Regions from separate parts of the Romboutsia sp. MSSM.1001216sp_RTP31141st1_G3_RTP31141_220114 genome, predicted to be linked through region 1. Evidence: a T-box and tRNA genes for the amino acid it is inferred to sense, from the RefSeq annotation. Region 1 holds a T-box; the other holds one or more tRNA genes.
The links. The T-box of region 1 lies ahead of ABCP60_RS09110 (valine--tRNA ligase). A T-box ahead of a tRNA ligase gene usually reads a tRNA of that ligase, here a tRNA-Val.

Region 1 (7,778 bases):
CTGTAGGATATGAATATCCATTTGCCACCATATATTCTATTTTTTCTTTTATTACGGTAACTATTCTAGCTACATCCTCTTCTGGTATATTTTCTCCATTTACTCTTATTCTCTCTGTGAAAGTTTCTAAAAATGGTGATGTATATAATCCAACTTTGTATCCAGCTTCCTTTAATATACTTGTTATAAAAGAACAAGTTGAACCCTTTCCATTAGTTCCTGCCACATGTATTATATTTATCTTATCTTGTGGATTTCCTAATAATTCTAATAGTTTAGATATATTATCTAGTCCTAACCTTACTCCAAACTTGTGAGTTTCTTCTATGTACTGTAATGATTCTTGGTAATTCATTTATTATCCCCCTTAGTCATTTCTCTTTTGTTATTATTTATCTACTTTTTATTATAGTATATTTTTTACTAATTTGTTTATAATATGATATCTAATTACATAATAAAAACGAGTTATTTTTCTACTAACATAGTCCATATTCCGATCTCTTTAAATCCTATCCTACGATATACTCTTCCCGCTTTTGGATTATCATAAAATAGACATAATGTCTTATTGCGCTTAAGTAAATCACTACATAGTTTAGATAAACATTTACCCATATATCCTTGTTCTCTATATTCTTTTTTAGTTGCTACCCCTACAACCATAGCAGATTTACTATTCTCTGCCGTTATTTGTGATATAGTTATTATTTCTTTGTCGTCATTTTCTATATAATAAGATACTGTGCTATTATCTTTTATTCTACTTCTTATTGTATCAACACTATATTCTACAGAAAATTCCTCTATTGTACTTAATAAATCATATATTCTTTGTGCATCCTCTTCGATGCCTAGTTTTATAGTATCATCCCATTTTAAAAGTTTTTTATCATCTTTTAATTCACAAAAATATGTAATTTTTTCTTCGTAATCTTTCAATACATCTTTAAATTTTTCTATTATAGTATCTTTTCCTGATATTATTTTTTTGCCTTTATATTTTCTTATAATATCCTTAAATTCAGATACATCTTCATCTAGTTTTTTAATATATGGTATAAAATTATTTGTGTATCTTAATAAAATACCTCTTAAATTGTTATCTTCATCAAACTTTCCCCATACTTCTTGGAAATCTTTATTAAACCCATGCTGTTCAATATCTCCTATTATAAATAAATTTTTACTAGGCTCCTTTACTACATAATCTAAGACTATATTTCTATGTTTATCTTCTAGTTTCAATATCATAGCATTCTCTCCAATCTTAAATATATAGATTATATATATTCCTTTTTTCGGAAATAATATCCTTTAAAATATTTTACATTGTACTTTATCTAATAAATATAAAAGCATAGGTAGTATACCTATGCTCTATAAATTATCAATAACTTTTATAAAATTCTATGAGTTATTAGTTATTTATATATTTTTCAAATACTTCTCCAAAATCTTTATTGTTATATGTATTTCTTAAGTTTTCCATCCAGTTGAAGTTAAACTTAGCTAAGTCTTCTACTATATTTACCGGATTTCCTTCTAGATGATTTCTTGATATTGCATCATTAGCCATCTTAAGTCCATTTATACCATCTTCTACAGATGTATAATTTCTTCCTTGTATCATACTTATTTCAACTAGAGCTTTATATACATCTTTTAACTGTTCTAGTTGTTTTTTATCTACATCTATGCTAAACCTTTCATTACCGAAATTAAACTTTATTTCTATATCTAAATCTACTGTACCTGCAGTTTCTAATGTAACTTCATCTACTCTTTCATAGTAAAATTCATGTCTTTTTACAACCCTTTTCCTACTAACTGCATTTGCTCCATCTACATGTAAAAGGCCTCTATTAGTAAATACGTATTCATCTGATTTTGACTTTATAACAAAGTATATTTTTTCTCCATCTTCATGCATTATGTAGTCGTCTCCATCAACTTTATCAAAATCTTGAGGAGATATAATCTTTCCTATATCTGATAGTCCTAATGTATCGGCTGCCATTCTTCCTAATATATTTTTTGCCATTTTTCTACCTCCTAATATAAATAAGTATTTCAATTCTCTTACTTATATTATAAACTATAATTATCCACTTATCTCAAAGATTTTTCATAACATAATAAAAGAGCTATCTCTATTTAGAGGTAGCTCTTTTTATATAAACTATTTTATTTTAGCTTCTATATTTTCTATTCTTTCAAGAACTGATTTCATCATTTCTTCGAATTTTTCTTTTTTAGCCTTTTCTTCATTAACTAAGCTTTCTGGAGCTTTAGCTAAGAATCCTTGGTTAGAAAGCTTTCCGTTAACTCTCTTTATTTCGCCTTCTAATTTAGCTTTTTCTTTATTTAATCTATCTAATTCTTTAGTGAAGTCTACTAATTCATCAAGTGGTATAAATATTTTAACTCCATCTATAACAACACTTACTGCATCTTCTTGTATACCAGCTTCATTGTCTACTATTTCAACAACTGATGCAGATGCTAATGTTACAAAGTAATCTCTACCAGCTTCCATAGCTTCTTTCTTTTCAGCTGTTGGAACTATTATAACTTTAGCTTTCTTTGATGGTGGAACATTCATTTCAGCTCTTACATTTCTTATGTTTCTTATTCCATCCATTGTTAAGTTCATCATTTCTTCTTCTTTAGCCATGTTGTCTTCTTCAGTGTAATGAGGCCACTGAGCCACTACTATACTTCCTTCTACTGTTGGAAGATGAGTGTATATTTCTTCTGTTATAAATGGCATATATGGATGAAGAAGTTTTAATATCTTCTCTAATACATATGTTAATGTATATAATGCTGTTTGTTTAGCAGCTTTATCGTCAGAGTATAATCTTGGCTTAACTATTTCTATATACCAGTCACAGTACTCAGACCACGCAAAGTCGTATATTTTTTGAGCAGCTATACCAAGGTCAAACTTGTCCATGTTGTCGTTAACTTCTTTAACCACATTGTTAGCTCTTGATATTATCCACTTATCAGCTAAAGTCATAGAGCTTTCAACTGATTCTCTAGTTACACCATTCATTATCTCTTCATCTATGTTCATGAATACAAATCTTGATGCATTCCATAATTTATTTGCGAAATTTCTAGATGCTTCTACTCTTTCCATATAGAATCTCATATCATTTCCTGGAGAGTTTCCAGTAGCTAACATGAATCTTAAAGCATCAGCTCCGTATTGGTCTATTACTTCTAATGGGTCTATTCCGTTTCCTAAAGACTTACTCATCTTTCTACCTTCAGAGTCTCTAACAAGTCCATGGATTAATACATGTTCAAATGGAGTTTCTTCCATACAGAACATTCCTGCAAATGCCATTCTTACAACCCAGAAGAATATTATATCGTATCCAGTTACAAGTACACTTGTTGGATAGTAGTAGTTTAATTCTTCTGTATTGTTTGGCCAACCTAATGTTGAGAAAGGCCAAAGTGCTGAAGAGAACCATGTATCTAATACGTCTTCATCTTGCTTAAATTCATGATGTCCACACTTAGGACAAGTAGTAGGCATTTCTTTAGCAACAACTACTTCTCCACACTCTTGACAGTAGTAAGCTGGTATTTGGTGACCCCACCATAATTGTCTTGATATACACCAATCTCTTATGTTTTCTAACCATTGTAAGTAAGTTTTATCAAACTTATCTGGTACAAACTTTAATTCTTGTTTCTTTAATATATCTATAGCAGGTTTTGCTAATTCATCCATCTTAACAAACCATTGATCTGATAATCTTGGCTCGACTACTGTATGACATCTATAACAAGAACCTACATTGTGATTATGGTCTTTTATAGCTATTAAGTATCCAGCTTCATCTAAGTCAGCTATAAGTTGCTTTCTGCACTCATATCTGTCCATACCTTCATACTTACCAGCTAATTTATTCATTGTTCCATCTTCATTCATTACATTTATTTTTTCAAGGTTGTGTCTTTGACCAACTTCAAAATCATTAGGGTCATGAGCTGGAGTCATTTTAACTGCACCAGTACCGAACTCTAAATCAACATAATCATCAGCAACTATTATTATTTCTCTGTTTACTAATGGAAGTATTGCTTTCTTTCCAACTAAGTGAGTGTATCTCTCATCTTCTGGATTTACAGCTATACCACTATCTCCAAGCATTGTTTCTGGTCTAGTAGTAGCTATTTCTAAGAATTCGTCACTACCAACTATTGGGTATTTTATATGATAGAACTTTCCATCATGTTCTTCATGTTCAACTTCTGCATCTGATAAAGTTGTTTTACAATCTGGACACCAGTTTATTATTCTGTTTCCTCTGTATATTTGACCTTTTTCATATAACTTAATGAAGAACTCAATAACAGCTTCGTTACATCCTTCATCCATTGTGAATCTTTCTCTATCCCAATCACAAGAGTCTCCTAATTGTTTCATTTGGTCTACTATTTTTCTACCAAATTCATTTCTCCAATCCATAGCTCTCTTTAAGAATTCTTCTCTTCCTAAATCGTACTTAGACTTTCCTTCTTGTTCTCTTATTCTTTCAACAACTTTAACTTCAGTTGCTATAGAAGCATGGTCAGTTCCTGGTTGCCATAAAGCTTCATAACCGTCCATTCTCTTCCATCTTATAAGTATATCTTGTAAAGTATGGTCAAGAGCATGCCCCATGTGTAATTGTCCTGTTATATTTGGTGGTGGAAGCATTATAGTGAAAGGCTTCTTGTTTGGATTTGGCTTAGATTTAAATAATCCATCTTCAATCCACTTTGAATATAATCTTGATTCAAAATCTTTTGGATTATACGTTTTTGGTAAATTAGTGTTTTCCAATTTCATTTCCTCCTCATTTTATTTAAAATTTTATTTTTATTAAAAATTTGTCTTACTAAAATTATTAATAATACAAGTAACTTAATAACTTTATTTTGATTAAAAGTCTTAAACTTATATATTTTATAGTATAAATTAAAAAAGAGCCATTCATCCTTATAAGGACGAAAAGCTCGCGTTACCACCTTAATTCCCAAATTGAACTCATTCATCTCTCAAGAGTTATATTCCGTATTTACTTAGCTACATCTCTTAATCATAACTTCACTAATCTATAATACAGATACTTAATAATTTGGGCTCTTTATGGATTTTAACGATTCCCACCGTCTAAACCTACTGCTAGTTCAGCTTAGAAACTCCAAAGCTACCTTCTGCAAACCTATACTAAGAAGACCTTTCAGCCTATGAGTCTTCATCTCTTTTAGTAGTATTTACATACTCCTCTTTATCATAGTTTTTATCTTATTATTTATTCTTTAATTATATCCAATTAATATTATTATTGTCAATTATTTATAATAATATATGTACTACTTTGATTTTTTAATTAGCTTTGAACATTTCCTTTCCAATAGTTTCGATCTTGTGTATCTTCACTTATTGGTTCTATCTTATAACCTCTTTCTTTTAATACTCTTATAATGTTATCTAAAGCTTCTACAGTTTGTTCTTTTTCATGCATTAGTACTATTAAATTAGATTTATCTCTACCATAATATAATAAACTACTTAAAATATTGTCTGTTGTGGATTTCCAGTCTAGTGTGTCTAGATTCCAATCCCATATTTTATAATTATTTTCTACTAATATATCATAAGATTCTTTAGGCATATAAGGCTTGCTTCCATAAGGCAGCCTTATTAATTTTGATACATCTCCTGTTATATTATAAAGAGTTTCTTGGCAGGTTTTAAATTCATTTAGTGTTGCTTGTGGTGTTTCATAGAGCTTATGTATATCATGAGTTACACTATGAAATCCCATACCATGCCCCTCTTTTTGCATTCTATTTAATTCATCTGGGTGTTTCTTCATATTATCATTTATCATAAAAAAAGTTGCTTTAACTTGATTTTTTTCTAATATGTCTAATATCGAGTTAGTGTATTTAGATGGACCATCATCTATAGTTATATATGCTATCTTCTGTGGTAATAAAACAGGACCTTTTTCTTTTTGTGTTGTAGCTTCGTTTATAGTTTGAGTTAAAATACTCGTTACTATATAATTTTCTAATAAAGTATATTTTCTATCCTCATCTTCCTTTGGTATATTAAAAATAACTATGCTTAATACAATAAATACTACTAAAATTATAGCTAAAATTTTGTAATTTTTTTTTATATTCATCCCCCTAATCCCCTTTGTTTATTACTTTATAATCTTATATCTCTGTTAAATAATCCTAACAATTTCTCCCTTTCTTCACTTCTTAGTGTTTCTATTTTTTTCATATCCATTTTTGCTAAAAATTGAATTACATTTATATTTTCAAATGGAGTTTTTATATTTGTTTCTTTAGAATATTCTTGTACAAATGATTTACCTTTTTCTGTTTCTAAAATACGCTTTGGCCCTCCTACACATCCACCTATACATCCCATACCTTCAACAAAAGTTACATCGATGTCTTTATTTATAACTTTTTCAAGCCCTGCTTTGCAGTCTTTAGCTCCCTGAAAAGTAATAGCTTTAAAATTAGCTTTCGGATTTATTTTTTTTACACACTCTTCAATAGATTTACTTACCCCTCCTGCATGAGCATATATTCTTCCAAGAGCTGATGATTCTATTCTATTTTCTTCTACTTCTTTATCCGCTTCTATATCCAAAGCCTTAAATATCTCCTCTAATTCTTTAAATGTTAATACAAAATCTACTGCTCCTTTTATATCTTCTGCTATAGCTTCTTTCTTTTTGGCTACGCAAGGTCCAATAAAAACTACTTTAGCATCTTCGTTTAAAACCTTTATAATCCTTGCACAGGCAATCATAGGAGATACTGACTTAGATATGTTGTCTACAATTTCAGGGTAACTTGACTTTATTAAACTAATCCAAATCGGGCAACAGCAACTAGTTATAAAACATTCTTCTTTATTTTCTTTAATATGATTACAATAATCATAACTTTCTTTGACAGTAAGTATATCTGCTGCTAAAGCTACTTCTATCATGTCTTTGAAACCTACTTTTTTAAGAGCACTTCTTAGCTTACCAGGAGTTACATCATTTCCAAGTTGTCCTACAAATGATGGAGCTACAGTTGCGTACACAGGATGTTTTTTATCTTTTAGTAACTTTAAAATAGGTATGAATTGAATCTTATCAGATATTGCCCCTAAGCTACATTCTCTTATACATCCTCCACATGAATTACATGTATTGTCCTTATTACAATTAATATGCTTCTCTTTTACTAAACATTCCTTTCCATCTTCTTTGTTAACACAATGATTGCACACTTGAGAGATTACTGATATTATTGGTGTGCTTATTTCCTTTGTGCACATAGCTTTATTTAGCATTTCTTTTATTGTTTCATCTATTTTATCTATTGGATCTAGCCCCATAACTATTCTCATTAAATTTAATATGACCTCTTCCCCAAATTCATTATATACGCTTTTATCTAGCACTTTTTTAGGTATATTATCTATATCATCAAATTCCTCACTCCAAATAGCTTTTATAAGCTCATTAAAAAGCTTCATTTTATAAGTATCTAATATTTTCGTATTTAAATTAATTGATTCCATGAAAAATGCCTCCTTAAATACTATATAGGTAATATTTACGAAGGCACTAAATTTTATTTATTAAATTTGTAATTTGAATATATTAAATTAATCTCTAGATTCACTAGATCGTTTTAATATAATTTATATTGATTGTTACTATTAATAGTATGAAGTATTTCTGCTT
Region 2 (7,778 bases), on a different contig from region 1:
AGTCCAAGTCTTTCCCTAATTTTTTGTACTTTGTAGTTGTTTTTAACGCTTGTTAAAAATTCTTTTAAATCTTTCATTCCTATAATAGAATTTAATTTGTATTCAACTTCTTCTAATGTAGGTGTTGAATAATCACTAAGTGAGAATATTTCATTTTTTATGTTGCAATATATTTCGTCATTATCTACATATATTAATATTGTACTATTTTCTTTAATATTTTCTTTTAAAATCAAGTTTGTTAAGGGTTTACATAGCTTGTAAGATACATATTCACTAATTCCAAAATTTGAATCTTTTTTATATGTTTCTTGTAAGTATTTGCAAATTCCAAAGTATTCATCGCTTTGATCATCTTCTTTAATATCTAATACTATTTTTACGTTGTGATTTTCTTCTTTTATTTTTATAGTTTCTAGAACTTCTCTTTTTACTATTTTATTTCTTTCCTCCTTATTAAGAGGCTTAGTATATAATACTTTATCTATGTTATTGCTAAATGACTTAGTAAAGTGTTCTTCTATATTAAACTTCTCATCATTAGTTGTATATACTAAGAACTTATTATGACAAACTATATTGTTTATAGTATCCTCATCTTCATCATTTGCTTGTATTAAAAATTTATTTTTTATTATGTAATTATTGTCTAAGTTTAAGCAAGTATTTGGATATACATTTGATAATACATTTAGCATATCTTCACTAGCTTTTTCACTATTTTTAAATAGTATACAAGAAGAATCACTACTTAGTTTTTCATATAAATCTGTTAAAAATGCGCTATATCCTAAATTAAAATTATATGATGCTAAATCTATTTCTTGTATATGTGTATTATCTATAAAATCTGAATTATTTAGGTATTCAAATATCCTTCTTACACTAGTTTTTTTAGCAGTTTCTTTATCCCCTATTAAAAATAATATTCCTTTTTCTTTGTTTATAAATTTTTCTTCAAAATACTCACATATTTCCTTGATAAATTTTTTTTGCCCTATAAGCTCTCTATTTAATTTTCTTTCTATATAACTAAATTTTTGTTTTATAAAGTCTTGTTCATTCTCCATATGATTCACCCTTCAATGTTTTATTATTTTTTATAGCCTTAAGATATTCTTACCCCAAAAATTATATTTTATATATATAATATAATTTTTTTACAAAAAAACCTCATAGATATCTATGAGGTTTCAAAACTGGTGACCCATCCGCGACTCGAACGCGGGACACCCTGATTAAAAGTCAGGTGCTCTACCGACTGAGCTAATGGGTCTTATATAATTTAATAACATAAGCTTACAGCAACTTACTCATTGCAAGTTATCTGCTCTACTATCTAAATAACTATAAGTTTTGGTGGGATTAACAGGGCTCGAACCTGTGACCCCCTGCTTGTAAGGCAGGTGCTCTCCCAGCTGAGCTATAATCCCAAAGTGGTGACCCATCCGCGACTCGAACGCGGGACACCCTGATTAAAAGTCAGGTGCTCTACCGACTGAGCTAATGGGTCATTTGTTTTGTTTACTTCTCTCAACCACAAATATTATTATATTCGTTTTTTTTTGTTTCGTCAACACTTTTTGTATATTTTTTCAAATTATATTTTATTTTTTTCTATATCTGTTGATTTTTCTACTTTTTTAGAATTATTTTAAATTTAAAAATTAAAAAGAGTAGTAACCTACTCTTTTATTATTTGTTTAATACTATTTTTTTATGTTTAGAATTTATTAACTTTGAAAATACAGTTACTCCTAAAAGCTCTAATACACTTATTATAACAATAGTTCCTCCTGGTGCTATGTCTAAATAAAAAGATATTAATACCCCACTTATTATAGCTATCTCACCAAATAATACTGAATAAAATATTGATTGTTTAAAACTTTTTGCTACTTTTAAGCTTGTAGCTACTGGTATTGAAATAAGGGATGATACTAATAATACCCCAACTATTCTAAGTGTTATTGTTATGCTTGCTGCAACTAATATCATAAATATTGTGTTAATAAGTTTTACAGGTATTTTAGAAAATTTTGCATTTTCCTCATCAAATGTTATATATAATAATTCTTTAAATAATAAACTTACAAATAAAATAATTATAATTGCTACCATAATGATTATTTTTATATCTTCACTACTTACTGTAGCTATACTTCCATACATAAATGAGAATAAATCAAAGTTTGTATTTGATATACTTATAAGTATACCTGATATTCCAACTCCTAAAGCCATTATTATAGCTATTGACAAATCTGCATATTCTTTTAAATATGTTCTTAATCTATCTATTATTATAGCTGCTATACTTGATGCTACTAAAGATCCTATTAAAGGATTTACACCTACTATAGTAGCTGATGCTATACCTGATAGTGCTATATGTGACAGACTATCTCCTATTAACGATAATTTTTTAAATACTATAAACATTCCCATTAATGGACATATAAGCCCAACTATTAAGGAAGCTGTAAGTGCCCTTACCATAAAATCATATTGAAAAATTTCCAAAATATTGCCTCCCCACTTTAACTACTAAATAAATTAAGCATTATAGATTCATCTATATCTTTTTTGCTATTTTCTATTAATTCTATTTTTTTATTTTTTATTAATGCTAATTTTTTAACTTCTTCTTTAACTATAAATAAATCATGAGATACTATTATTATAGTTAAATTTAATTTTTTATTTAACTCTTTTAGTATTTTATAAAATTCTTTTTGTCCGTTTACATCTATTCCAACTGTTGGTTCATCTAAAAATAGTATTTCAGGTGATTTTACAAGTTCTCTAGCTATAAATACTTTTTGTTGTTGACCTCCTGATAAACTTCCTATTAGTCTATCTTTATACTCATACATTCCTACTAATTTTAAAACTTCATCAACTTCTTTTTTGTATTTTTTACTTACTCTTTTAAACAAACCTACCTTAGATACTAAACTTAATGATACTACTTCTTCTACTGTTATAGGAAATGAACTAGAAAATGAATTTGATTTTTGGTCTACATAACCGATTTTATTCCATTCATCAAAGTTATTTATATTTTTATTAAGTAAGTCAATACTTCCTTTAACTGGTTTTAATTTATTTATCATAAGCTTAAGCAAAGTACTTTTACCAACACCATTTTGCCCTATAATACCTATGTAATCACCTTTATTTATATTTAAGTTTATATTATCTAATATAACTTTATCTTCATATCCAAAGCTTACATCGTTAAATTTAATTACTTTATCCATATTTATCCCTACTTTAAAACTAAATTTAGTGTTTCTAAGTTTTTATTCATTAAAGATATGTAATCTTTATTATTGTCAAAATCCTTTTTACTTATATTGTCTATTGAATATAGCACTGTTGTTTTTATATTAGCCTCATCTGCTATAGTTTTTGCTACATTTGGATTTACAAGACCATCAAATAGTATGTATTTTATATTATTCTTTTTTGCATAGTTAGCTATTTCACTTATTTTGCTAAGAGATGGTTCTTGATTTGGACTAATTCCTGTTATAGATATTTGATTTATTTTATATTCATCACATAAATATCCATAAGCACCATGAGATACTATTATACTCTTATTTTTTTTGTCTTTTAAATTTTCATCATAATTACTTTTTAGCTTTTTTAACTTTTCTATATATTCATTATAATTTTTTTCATAATAGTCTTTGTTTTTTTCGTCTGCTTTGATTAAAGCATTTTTTATGTTTTCACATTCTTTCATAGCTAAATCTACATTTAACCATACATGAGGATCATACTGCCCGTGATTATGAGATTCATGATTCTCTTTTTCGTGATTTTGTTCTTCATCATAAGTAAGTGGTTTTATACCTTCACTTGCATCTACTATCTGTAGTTTATTTTCACTTTTTATTTTATCTGCAAAGCTATCTAATCCTAATCCATTTTTTATAAGTAAATCAGCATTTTGAATATCTTTCATAAGCTTTGGCGTTATTTCATAGTCATGAGGTTCTACTCCTGGTGGAACTACATAATTTATATTTATCTTATCTTTTCCTATATTTCTTGTAAAATCGTATATAGGAAATACTGTTGTGTAAACATTTATTTTCCCATTGTCTTTAGCTGTATTATTACCACTAGAACAAGCTACAGCACTTATCATTGTTATTACTGATAATAATGCTAGTAATATTTTTTTCATATATTTCTCCTTCCATATGTAAATCTTTATAATTATATCCAAAATATTATTTATTTAATCTATACCATTTTTAATTGATAATAAATATCATTATCGAATATTTTATAACTTTTTACTCATTTAGTCAATATATTACATTTTATGTTATTTATAATAACAATAATAGATGTTTATATCAACTGATTTTATATATATATTTAAAATTTTAAAATCTTCCTATATATACTTTATTCATGTATTTTATAATCTATTATAATTTATATTAATTTAATTTATATATAAGAAATACATACATAAAAAAGCTATAAACTCTGGTTTTTAATTCCTATAGTTTATAGCTTTTTTATATTTTATGCTAATTAAATAGCTTATTTCTTATTTTAGTATTTATATTAAAATTATAAACGAGTATCCCAAGAATCACAGAATGCATCAACTGAGCTTACGCCTTTAAATTCAGATTTTCCCATTATCTTTTGTATTACTTGATGTATAGTATTTTCATTATCTGTATATGCATTTATATATGTTGGTACCATTGGTACATCTATTAAGTGGAATGGATTATTTACAGATACACATACTGTAGGTAGTTCTGTAACATACCAAGGAATATCTGGACCCATTGGCATAGCCCATGTTATACGACGTACATTACTTTGAGAGAATCCTTGTACATTTACAAACAGCATTACTGCATCAAACTTATCAACAAAATCTTTTATTGGAGTCATAGCTAATAATTGCTTTCCATTTAAAGATGTATTTGGATCGAATACTTCTACCTCAAATCCTTGTGCTTCTAACTCATTTTTCACTTTATCTTGTAAGCTACCTGTTCCTGCCATTGATACTTTAGATGCAAACCCTGTTGAGTCTACAGTATATAGCATTATTCTTTTGTGAGTTTCTGGCGTTATTGGTAGTTGATTTTTAGTGTTTTTAACTAAAGTTATAGCTTTATCTGCTACATCTTTTGCTACTTCTAAGTGTTTTTCACATCCTATAACAGATAAATTTTCTTTTGGTGGCATTAATGTATTTGATTCTTTTTTCTTATGTAATTTTAACATAGCTTTAAATGCAAGTACACGAGTAACAGCTTCATCTAAACGCTCATGAGTTAATATTCCATTTTCAAGTCCTTTTTTCATAGCTTCAACATCTTCATCTTTATCTCTATAATAAAGTATCATATCGCATCCTGATGCTATTGTTGTAGGTATCATATCTTCTCTTCTTATCATAGAAGTAAGTCCTACCATATGAGTTGCATCAGTAAGTATTAATCCGTTAAATCCTAATTGTTCACGAAGTAATCCTTGTAATAATTCAGGTGCTATAGTAGCTGGCATTATCTCATTATCTTTTATGCCTGGCTTCAACTTTCTTGAGTATTCTGGAAGTCTTATATGTCCTATCATTACAGATTCAACACCTGCATCTATCATTCCCTTATATACTTTACCAAATTCATTATCCCACTCTTCACAACTCATCATATTATTAGTTGTAACTATGTGTTGATCACGCTCATCTAATCCATCTCCTGGGAAATGTTTCATACAACAAGCAAGACCTGCATCATTTGCACCTCTTAAATATTCTTTTGACATTTCAAGTACAACATCTGCATCACTTGAGAAACAACGGCTAGATACAACACAGTTTCTCCAGTTTTTATTTATATCAACTATAGGTGCATAAGTCCAGTTGCATCCTATAGCAGCTGCTTCCTTACATCCATAATATCCTAATTTGTATGCATTTTCTTTATCTTGTGTAGCCCCTATTGTTACATGGTATCCTATATGTGTTCCACCACCAATACCACCATCTCCTCCAGCTTCTATATTAGCTGCTATAAGTGCTGGTATTTTACTAGTATTTTGTATAGTCATATTTTGTTCATATAACTTATCTGCTGACATATTAGAATATCTAAATCCTCCCATGCCATATTTATTAATACGCTCTTTTATCTCTTCTTCATTGTTATTCCAAAGCATATCTACAAATACTTGTCCTATCTTTTCATCTAAAGATAATCCCGCTAATGTATCTTCTACCCACTTGATATCCTCATCTTCTAAGTAAAATGGTTTTGCTTTTAAATCTATTCTCATTTTAATCCCCCTTTTAATAAATGTCTTTTTAGATTTATAATCATAAGGTATATAAAATTTATATACCTTATTTGATTACTATTTTTTAATATTAACTAATTCTGAATTTAATACGTATATAAATTTATCACTTATCTGACCACCTGCTAATTCTGCTAATTGATCAATTGTCATACCTTCTAACATACCTGCAGTTGGGCCCTCTAGAATTTGTCCAAAATATTTTTCAATTATAGATTTAGTTTCTTCATTGGCCATTAATTCTTTAAATTTACATTTTGTTGAATATACATCATCTGTAATATTAAGTTCTTTAATTTCAACATCATCAAACTTGTTTTTATCATCATTAAACCAATTTGTAACTACTCCACCTTTATCTTCTGGACAGTCATAAATAGAATTTCTTTCATCTACTTTATTAAATATAGCAAAATCCGTGTAAACTTTGCCTTCACTCTTTGCCACTACTTTTACTTCATTTTGTCCATCTACTAACTCTATATTTTCAAAGTTAAATATATGATTTGAATTTAATGTAGCTACTTCTTCGTTATTTACAAATAAAGTTAATTCATTTAAGTTAGAGTATACTTTGACATTTATAAATTTATTTTCTCTATCAATATATCTTTTACTATTTATATGAACGAATTTTTCATCTGACCAAAGTGATTTGTACATATAAAATGCGTCTTTTTTAACTTTTCTATCAAATGTTATTAAACCTTTATTATTTCTTCCTTTAACTCCACCTTCATCTCTAAAATCAGAACCAAAGTCAAAGAAATTCCATACGTATGTACCCCATACAAATTTTCTTTCATTAAATATCTTCATTACTTTTTCATGATATAGTGCATGGTACTCTTCTGTATAATCCTTTACTTGTGGATTATCTGTATGATACTTAATTATTCCTTCTGCACCATATTCTGATATACCTATACAAGTATCTGGATTTACCTTATTAAAATCATCTAACCATTGAGCAAATTCTTCAACTTCACCTTGATACCATCCATAATATTTGTTATAAGCCATTATGTCTGTATAATTATGAAACTCATCTTCATTTTCAACCATCATAACTTGTGCTTGAGTAGTTAAACGAGTACTATCTTCTTTTTTAGCTAGTTGGTGAAGTTCTTTAACTAGAGTTCTAAGCTCGTCAGTTATACCACCTATTTGTATTTCATTTTGTACTCCCCACATAACTATACTTGAATGGTTATAGTTTTGACGTATTAATTCAACTAATTGGCTCTTAGCATTTTCACCTTTTAAATCAGTCTTTGACATAACTGATATAAATGGTATTTCCGCCCATATTATCATACCTTCTCTATCACATAAATCATAGAAGTATTGATCGTGTTGATAATGAGCCAAACGTATTGAGTTAGCACCTACTTCTTTTATAAGTTTCATGTCTTCTTCATGATCCTTTT

Region 2: it encodes a tRNA-Val, which carries the amino acid that the T-box ahead of ABCP60_RS09110 (valine--tRNA ligase) is inferred to sense. The anticodon was not compared.

What each region holds. Positions count from the first base shown of each region.
Region 1 covers NZ_JBCIUO010000004.1:215,063-222,840, forward strand. Annotated here, with positions in the region: gene ABCP60_RS09095 (folylpolyglutamate synthase/dihydrofolate synthase family protein) at 1-355, opposite strand, end outside; gene ABCP60_RS09100 (GNAT family N-acetyltransferase) at 469-1,254, opposite strand; gene ABCP60_RS09105 (PH domain-containing protein) at 1,421-2,044, opposite strand; gene ABCP60_RS09110 (valine--tRNA ligase) at 2,183-4,849, opposite strand; T-box leader at 5,007-5,313, opposite strand; gene ABCP60_RS09115 (polysaccharide deacetylase family protein) at 5,400-6,203, opposite strand; gene ABCP60_RS09120 ([Fe-Fe] hydrogenase large subunit C-terminal domain-containing protein) at 6,230-7,612, opposite strand; gene ABCP60_RS09125 (aromatic acid exporter family protein) at 7,726-7,778, opposite strand, start outside.
Region 2 covers NZ_JBCIUO010000003.1:232,606-240,383, forward strand. Annotated here, with positions in the region: gene ABCP60_RS08010 (AAA family ATPase) at 1-1,070, opposite strand, end outside; tRNA gene ABCP60_RS08015 (tRNA-Lys) at 1,201-1,276, opposite strand; tRNA gene ABCP60_RS08020 (tRNA-Val) at 1,358-1,433, opposite strand; tRNA gene ABCP60_RS08025 (tRNA-Lys) at 1,438-1,513, opposite strand; gene ABCP60_RS08030 (metal ABC transporter permease) at 1,696-2,523, opposite strand; gene ABCP60_RS08035 (metal ABC transporter ATP-binding protein) at 2,541-3,263, opposite strand; gene ABCP60_RS08040 (zinc ABC transporter substrate-binding protein) at 3,272-4,201, opposite strand; gene ABCP60_RS08045 (glycoside hydrolase family 3 N-terminal domain-containing protein) at 4,600-6,327, opposite strand; gene ABCP60_RS08050 (glycoside hydrolase family 2 TIM barrel-domain containing protein) at 6,406-7,778, opposite strand, start outside.